2 regions of the Agrobacterium sp. NPDC089420 genome follow, and region 2 is predicted to be linked to the other one. Evidence: predicted binding sites of a transcription regulator. Region 2 holds the regulator's gene; the other holds the start of a gene.

Region 1 (4,197 bases), on a different contig from region 2:
CTGGAGATTCACGAGCACGGTGTCACCCACCCCCGAGAGCTGCCAAGGGTGAATGAACCCGGCTTCGGGCACTTGGCTTTCCAGATGAAGGACATCGGCAGAACCCTCTCCAAAGTCATTGAAGCGGGAGGGACGCAGATCGGGCAGATCACGGACTTGGGAACGCCAGAGATGCCCTATCTGATTGCTTACGCGCGCGATCCTGAAGGAAATGTGCTTGAACTTGAACAAAGCGTCAGTGGTGGCTAGTGGCAGCAGAGATGCCTGGGCGATCATGTGCGATCACTGTTTAAAATGCCATTTGCCAACAGGCTCATAGCCAATATCTTTATCCACGGCCAAGGGAGGTGGTTATATGAAAGGCTTTCGTGACAGCGTGTTTTTTCCCCTCACGCTCCTGACCGGCGGCGTGGTCGCGTTTTTTCTCTTCCTTTACGTGACAGGCCGCGACCCGGACGAGCGACCCTTGACCCTGTTGGAATGGGTTATCGGCGGGATGCTGATCGGACCGGGTTTCGGTTATCTCTTCAGATGGAGAAAGATGAAGAATAACGGGCGTGCAAACACGGAGTGACACCGTGCCGGCGATCAGGCCCTAAAGACGCAATTTATCAGTAGTTTGAGAAGCGGTGGCGACCCCTGCAGGACTCGAACCTGCGACCTACTGCTTAGAAGGCAGTTGCTCTATCCAGTTGAGCTAAGGGGCCGTCTGGCCGGGCAGCGATGCTGCCGGCGAAAACTGTCGTGTTTCAATGCGTCCAGGGCTGGGTGCGGTTGAAACGGAAATTGTCGGTGTAGGAAACCACCTTGCGGGTCGCTTCCTTCGGCTGGATGACGCGATATTCGATGCCCTTGCGCTGCGCATAGGCTTCGGCCTGTTCCTGCGTCTCGAATGTCAGCTTGACCTGCTGCTTCATGTCGGAGCTGGAGGTGTATCCCATGATCGGATCGATCTTGCGCGGAACCTCGGCGTCGAATTCCAGAACCCAGACATTGGTCTTCGCCTTGCCGGATTGCATGGCGGTTTTTGCAGGGCGGTAGATCTTCGCAGACATGTCGAAACTGCTCCGGTTGGGCGGCGGGGCATGGCGCCCCTGAATTATTCTTCACGTACCTGAATAGAATAACCAAATCGTGTCAGGAACGCTGAATTTGAAATGGACCGACTTCCGGTGAGAGTCAAGACGATTATCCCGCGCTTTCCTTTGCCGCCGCCGCCGCGCCGGCCCGGATTTCGCCGATGAGGGGTACGGCTGAACAAAGATGAATTTCCTGTTGCGGACTTCAGGTGAACCGTGTATTCCCCAGCCATCGCCTCGGCGGAGTGTAGCGCAGTCTGGTAGCGCATCTGGTTTGGGACCAGAGGGTCGGGAGTTCGAATCTCTCCACTCCGACCATTTTAAGGCAAAGCATCGGCTTTCCGGCGTAACCTCTTCAAAAAGCTTCCGTTCAATCTGTGGATGGCCCGGCCAGAGTGCTCTCCGCCGTGCCGATCGTCATGACATTGCCGCGCCAGGCCACGGCGCTGCCGATCCAGCTGCGCGTCCAGACGACGGGCATGATCATATCCCGGGCGATCATGGCCGGCAGCGTATGGAGCGACAGCGGCCAGCGGTTGAGGGCGGTGAGCGCCAGTTCGGGAACATACATGATGGCGAGCACGGCAAAGGCGGTCGCGGCAAGGTCCATATCCATCATGGCGGCGGCGGCGAGGGCGAGGAGAAGCGGGGGCAGCGCGCCGGTCAGGATTTCCGGTGCGAAATAGTGCGGGAAGGTCACGCGTCTCAGCCGTGCCCAGCGGGTCTGGCGCGACCAGATTTCGCCGGCATGGCGGCGGCCCAGCGGCTGCTCGAAGGGAGCGGATACCAGATGCACCCTGCGACCGGCATTTCTGATCAGTTTCGTCGAAGCGGCGTCCTCGGCAATTTCTGCTGCGAGCGCGCGGATACCGCCATGATCTTCGAGGAACGGCCTGTTCCACAACATCGACTTGCCCTGTGCGAAACCCATGCCGATCGCTTCCGCCGCATATTGCCAGCGGCCCTGCGAGCCGTTGAGGAAGGCGCATTCCACATGCGCCCAGAACCCTGCCGGCTGCGAACCGAGCGGCGGCGAGCAGACCAGCCCGCTGTCTTTCCGCCAGGCCGACATCATCGTCGCTATATAGGATTGCGGCATCAGTACGTTCGAATCGGCGAGAATGACCCAGTCGTGCCGGGCGGCGCGCCAGCCCTTGACGCAATTGTTCAGCTTTGGATTGGCGCTGATCCGGTCGTCGCCGATGAGAATCTGCGCTGCGATTGCCGGGAAGGCGGCGCTTGCGCGGCTGACCTCCTCAATCACCGGATCGAATTCGTCGGCGACGCAGAACAGCAATTCGTAATCCGGCCAGTCGAGTTCAAAGGCGCGTGACAGCGTCAACGGGGTAAAGCTTTCCACCCCACGCAGGGGCACGACGATGGAGACCGGCGGTTTTTGCCGCACGAGCAGGTTTTCCGCGTCGCGCCGCGTCAGCCGCCAGCCGGCCAGCAGGATGCCGAGAAGATTGAAGGCAAGGAGCAGGATTGCGCAAAAAGCAAAGACAGTTTCCATGCTGGCCAGTTCCACTCCCTAGCTGCTGGCGGTCTGTCCGCCTCCCGATTCCATGGAATTCGTTCCTGCCGATTATAACGTTTAGGTGACAGTTACATGTCATCATCCACCGGTGAGCAGGGTGCATGCTGCCGGACATGGTGCCGGGGATGCGGTTTGCCGCAAAAGAAAAAGCCCTTCGCAGCGAAGGGCCAGTCGTCACCACGGGCAATGAACTTTAGTGGATGTTCAGAATATGCGCGTGACTGCTTGCGATGAGAAACGATTCCCTGGCTTTTTCGATGTCGCATTTTCCGGCGATGGCATCGAGGCAGTTTCTGCGCGCTTCTTCATATTCCGGTCCGTGTTCTTCCGGCCAGCGGTACATCAGCATGTCCAGCGCCACCAGCGGGCTGTAGATTTCCACGGCCGCGGACAAGGGCAGGTGGATCGCCACCGGCTTCATCCACGAAGCGTGGTGACACGGCTCCGTTCTGTTGATCAGCATGTCATTTTCCTCCCTGTTTCACGCGCCTTCATGGCGGTCTTCACTCCCATGCGCGAAATGCCCGTCTCACGAAATGGTTCCCGATCACCTAAAATGTGATCGGTCGGGGGGTTCCAATTTTGCAAGATGAATGGAAGATGAACGAAATGATGAACCGGAGATGAACAAAACCGCTATTGGCGCGTTGTAATGTCCATAAGAAGGAGAACGCAGATGTTCAATTTGTCAGGCATTCAGGAAAGCTTTTTCGGCGACCGCATGGCCGGTGTCTGCCAGGCGATCACCTCGGCTCTGGCCTTCGAATCGGGCCTTGAAAAGTCGCGTATTTCCGCAACTGTCGAAAATGATGTGATCTATCTGGAAGGGACGGCCGATTCGGTCGAGGCGATCGATATCGCCATCAATCTCGCCGCTTCCATTTCCAACTGCCGGATTCTGAGCCATATCGAGCCGGTTTACTGACGATTGCGACAGCCGGACGGGTTTGTCCGGCTCGTTCAGATACAATAACGCGGCAATATCATTTCCGGTTGCCGATCTGCGCGCTGCGGACCATATCGCCCGGCTTGATGCCATAACGTCTGGCAGCGCCGCCATTCAGTTCAAGCACGAATTTCACCGGACCACGGGAGCTGATGATCGCTTCCGAATGCGGCACCGCGTTTTCGTGAATATGGGTGATGCGCCCGTCGCGGGCGATGAACAGCATGTCGAGGGGGATGAGGGTGTTGCGCATCCACATGGCCACATCCCGCGCCTCACCGAAATCGAACAGCATGCCGTTTTCCGGCGGCATGGACTTGCGGAACATCAGGCCCTGCTCGCGCTGGGCATTGTCGAGCGCCAGTTCGGCAACGAAATCGTGGGTTTTACCGGAAGCGGTTTCGACCGTCAGCGGCTCTGACGTGAATGTCTGCCGTTCCTGAGACTGGGCGGCGCTGGCGAGTGTGAAAAAAACAAGCGCCAGGACGGCGCTTTTCACCATGGCGCGCAGGGCGGCCATCAATGCGACATTCCGATGGAAGCGGGATTGTCGGGATGGATTTCCGCGGCCATCAGGCCCTTGTCGCCATCGCCGTAACGCACCAGCACCACCTGGCCGGGGCGAAGCTCCGTCA
Region 2 (4,197 bases):
GCTCGGCCTCTCCGTCTTTATCAACTTCATGGGCTTTCCGCGCTCGGCCTCGCTGGTCGGCGGTCTCGTCCTGACGCTGATGACCCTGCCGACGATCATCATCGCGACGCGTGCTGCCCTCAAGGCCGTGCCGCCGTCGATCCGCGCCGCCGCCCTCGGCCTCGGCGCCTCCAAGATGCAGACGATCTTCCACCACGTCCTGCCGCTTGCCATGCCCGGTATCCTGACCGGCACCATCATCGGCCTCGCCCACGCACTGGGAGAAACGGCGCCGCTGCTGCTGATCGGCATGGTGGCATTCGTTGCGAACTACCCGACAACGCCGATGGATCCGTCCACGGCCCTGCCGGTGCAGATTTACATGTGGGCGAACGAAGCCGAACGCGCCTTTGTCGAAAGGACTTCCGGCGCTATCATCATCCTGCTTCTGTTCCTCATCGTCATGAATGTTGGCGCAATCCTGTTGCGTCGCCGCTTCGAACGGCGCTGGTAGAGGGAGATTGAGCAATGAACATGTTGTCGGAAGCAGCAGTTGAAAAGGCGCTGGACAAGAAAATGAATGAAGTTTCATACAAGATGATCGGCAAGGACGTTTCGGTTTATTACGGCGAAAAGCGCGCGCTTTACGACGTGAACCTCAATGTCCGCGAAAATACGGTGACGGCGCTGATCGGCCCGTCCGGTTGCGGCAAGTCCACTTTCCTGCGTACCCTCAACCGTATGAACGATACGATCGACGGTTGCCGTGTCACCGGCAAGATCACGCTCGACACCGACGATATCTACGATCAGGCGATCGATGTCGTGGAGTTGCGCGCCCGTGTCGGTATGGTGTTCCAGAAGCCGAACCCCTTCCCGAAATCGATCTACGAAAACATTTCCTACGGTCCGCGTATTCACGGTCTCGCCCGTAACAAGGCGGACATGGACCAGATCGTCGAGCAGAGCCTGCAGAAGGCCGGTCTCTGGAACGAGGTGAAGGATCGTCTGCACGAATCCGGCACCGGCCTTTCCGGCGGCCAGCAGCAGCGCCTGTGCATTGCTCGTGCGGTTGCCGTCAGCCCCGAGGTTATCCTGATGGACGAACCCTGCTCGGCGCTCGATCCGATCGCGACCGCCAAGGTCGAGGAACTGATCCACGAGCTGCGCACCAATTATACGATCGTTATCGTCACCCACTCCATGCAGCAGGCGGCGCGCGTTTCCCAGCGCACGGCGATGTTCCATCTTGGCCACCTCGTCGAGGAAAACGAGACCGACAAGATGTTCACCAATCCGGATGACCAGCGCACGCAGGATTACATCATGGGCCGCTTCGGCTGATCCCCGGCCGGCGCTTTATCGAAACCGAACAAGACTGGTGCCTCTGCCTTACGCTGCTGTGTATGTGCATGAAGGCCAAGCCGGAGGACTAGACCGTGACACAGACAACGACCCATTCGCATATTCTGTCCGCCTATGACGACGAATTGAAGTTCCTGACGCGCCGTATCGCCGAAATGGGCGGTCTGGCCGAGCAGATGTGCGCCGACGCCGTGCGTGCGCTCGTCAATTCCGATGCGGCCCTGGCGCAGAAAGTCATTTCCGATGACACGATCCTCGATCATTCCGAGCGCGAGATCGGCGACAAGGCCATCGTCACCATCGCCAGACGTCAGCCGATGGCGGCCGATCTTCGCGAAATCATCGGTACGCTGCGTATCGCGGCAGACCTCGAGCGCGTCGGCGATCTCGGCAAGAACACCGCCAAGCGCGTGATTGCAGTGGCCGGAACCGGCGTGCCGCGCAAGCTCGCCCGCGGCATCGAGCATCTTTCGGAACTGGCGCTGGTCCAGCTCAAGGAAGTGCTTGACGTCTATTCCACCCGTTCCGCCGAGAAGGCCAATGCCATCCGCGAGCGTGACGAGGAAATCGACGCCATGTATACGTCGCTTTTCCGCGAACTCCTGACATACATGATGGAAGATCCGCGCAATATCACCACCTGCACGCATCTTCTGTTCTGCGCCAAGAACATCGAGCGTATCGGCGACCATGCCACCAACATCGCCGAGACGATCTATTACATGACCACCGGCAGCCAGCCGGAGGGCGAGCGTCCGAAGGACGACAGTTCCAACACGCTCGGTTCGGTGACCGAGTAACAGACAAGCAGAAGCTTGCGGAGTTCAGCATATGGTGCCCAAGATTGCAGTTGTGGAAGATGAGGAAGCGTTGAGCGTCCTGCTTCGTTACAATCTCGAGGCTGAGGGATATGACGTCGATACGATACCCCGGGGCGACGAGGCGGAGATCAGGTTGCAGGAGCGTATTCCTGATCTTCTGATCCTGGATTGGATGTTGCCCGGCGTCTCCGGTATCGAACTGTGCCGACGGCTGAGAATGCGGCCGGAAACCGAGCGTCTGCCGATCATCATGCTGACGGCGCGTGGCGAGGAAAGCGAGAGGGTTCGCGGTCTCGCCACCGGCGCCGATGACTACGTCGTCAAGCCGTTCTCGACTCCGGAGCTGATGGCCCGCGTCAAGGCCATGCTGCGCCGCGCCCGTCCCGAGGTTCTCTCGTCGGTGCTGAAATGCGGTGATATCGAACTCGATCGCGAGACCCATCGCGTCCACCGCAAAAGCCGTGAAGTGCGCCTTGGACCGACGGAATTCCGCCTGCTCGAATTTCTGATGACATCGCCGGGCCGGGTATTTTCCCGCTCGCAACTCCTGGATGGCGTCTGGGGCCACGATATCTATGTTGATGAGCGCACCGTCGATGTGCATGTCGGCCGCCTGCGCAAGGCGCTGAATTTTTCGCATATGCAGGATGTCATCCGCACCGTGCGCGGCGCAGGATATTCGATGGAGGCCTGAGCGAAGCTCGGTCTGTGTATCTTATTCCGATTGACATTGAACACGACAATCAAAAATGGCCCGAAGCCGCATATGGTTTCAGGCCCTTTTTATGTCCGGTTTCCCAAGCGTCCGGTCGGTCTTCCGGTGGGGCAGAAGATCGGCGACGTGCTGCGATCCGGGTCATCGCGCGGCCCGAAGACAGGAGGGAAGTTTCTGCGGCATGTGCCGGTGCGCTTCTGCGAAAAACCGAAACGGCAGTCGGCCAGGCACAAAAAACGGGCCACAAGGCCCGTTATATTTGATGGCGAATGTGCATCCTGACCATCAGGCCTTACGGCGTTCGCTCACAGGCTGATAGGCAAGTTTCGCATGGAACTTGCAATAGGGCGAGGATTCCAGTGCCTCGCAACCGCAGAAATGGAAATCGTCCTTCAAGGGATCGCCGACCGGCCATTTGCAGGTGCGCTCCGTCAATTCCGTCAGGGTCAGGCGACGGGAAATCGGGGTGACGACGTTTCTGGACGGAGCATAATCGAGAACCTCTGCGGTTTCGATGTCGATCTGTTCGTGAAGAGCCGTTGCCGCGTTGGAACGATTGAGGGCACGTGCCGGCGCTGCGCTGACGCGGGCCGCGAAATTGGTCGCGCGCGGTGCGGGCGCGGCAGTGCGTTTCGGCGCGGAGCGCGCCGAGGTGACCGGGCCGCCGGCCTTGACGCGTCCCGGCAGATTGAGACGGTGGACCTTGCCGATCACGGCATTGCGGCTGACGCCACCCAGCTGCGCTGCTATCTGGCTGGCGCTAAGCCCCTCGGACCACAATTTCTTGAGCTTTTCGACCCGTTCGTCTGTCCAGTTCATGCCGCTTCTCCGCTTGTCGCGTATATTTCGGCAGAATCCCTCTCCGTCTCGCGGGCGTGCCGTGAGCGTGGTTTCCGCCGGATTTTTGGTGACTAGTTCCGCCGCAATGCAGTCTAGTAATTAGCGATTAACCTAGTGCCAGCCCGACTCCGTGGCAAGAGTCGCGGGAATCATCTGGAATCGATTTTCCGGTTTTCCCCAACTTGCTGGCGAGTTGAGTCTGAAAGGCAACACCTTGGGGCTCGGTTGCCGCCGCCTACTAGTGCTTGAGAAGCCCGGGAAACGCGGACTTTTGTTGACATCGGCAAGCGAAGTGACAATAGTGCCCCTGCCGCCGCAAGGCGGCATTTTTGATTTTCAGGCGAGGGATAACCCTTCAAGCCTATTGACAACCGTCTGACAGCGCATCCGCGCAAGGAGTGATACAGCCATGGCCGAAGCCGCCGCGCCATTGTTCGATACATTTGCAAGAGCCCCCCTGCGCTTCGAGCGCGGTGA

Evidence for each region. Region 2 encodes PhoB, which activates phosphate uptake and scavenging genes when phosphate is short. Its sites were predicted from a motif close to TGTCATNNANCTGTCAT; they were not measured.
Region 1: ACI2KA_RS00240 (ceramide glucosyltransferase) is a predicted target of PhoB. The motif match lies at 2,678-2,694, and genes of this name have one in related genera.

Annotation. Positions count from the first base shown of each region.
Region 1 covers NZ_JBJDMY010000001.1:52,053-56,249, reverse strand. The annotation lists gene ACI2KA_RS00265 (VOC family protein) at 1-249, shown strand, start outside; gene ACI2KA_RS00260 (hypothetical protein) at 356-574, shown strand; tRNA gene ACI2KA_RS00255 (tRNA-Arg) at 631-707, opposite strand; gene ACI2KA_RS00250 (ETC complex I subunit) at 750-1,055, opposite strand; tRNA gene ACI2KA_RS00245 (tRNA-Pro) at 1,321-1,397, shown strand; gene ACI2KA_RS00240 (ceramide glucosyltransferase) at 1,450-2,592, opposite strand; gene ACI2KA_RS00235 (DUF982 domain-containing protein) at 2,810-3,079, opposite strand; gene ACI2KA_RS00230 (BON domain-containing protein) at 3,293-3,541, shown strand; gene ACI2KA_RS00225 (DUF192 domain-containing protein) at 3,600-4,082, opposite strand; gene ACI2KA_RS00220 (cold-shock protein) at 4,082-4,197, opposite strand, start outside.
Region 2 covers NZ_JBJDMY010000002.1:350,547-354,743, forward strand. The annotation lists gene pstA (phosphate ABC transporter permease PstA) at 1-493, shown strand, start outside; gene pstB (phosphate ABC transporter ATP-binding protein PstB) at 508-1,323, shown strand; gene phoU (phosphate signaling complex protein PhoU) at 1,419-2,144, shown strand; gene phoB (phosphate regulon transcriptional regulator PhoB) at 2,176-2,859, shown strand; gene ACI2KA_RS04310 (GcrA family cell cycle regulator) at 3,166-3,699, opposite strand; gene ACI2KA_RS04315 (aspartate aminotransferase family protein) at 4,130-4,197, shown strand, end outside.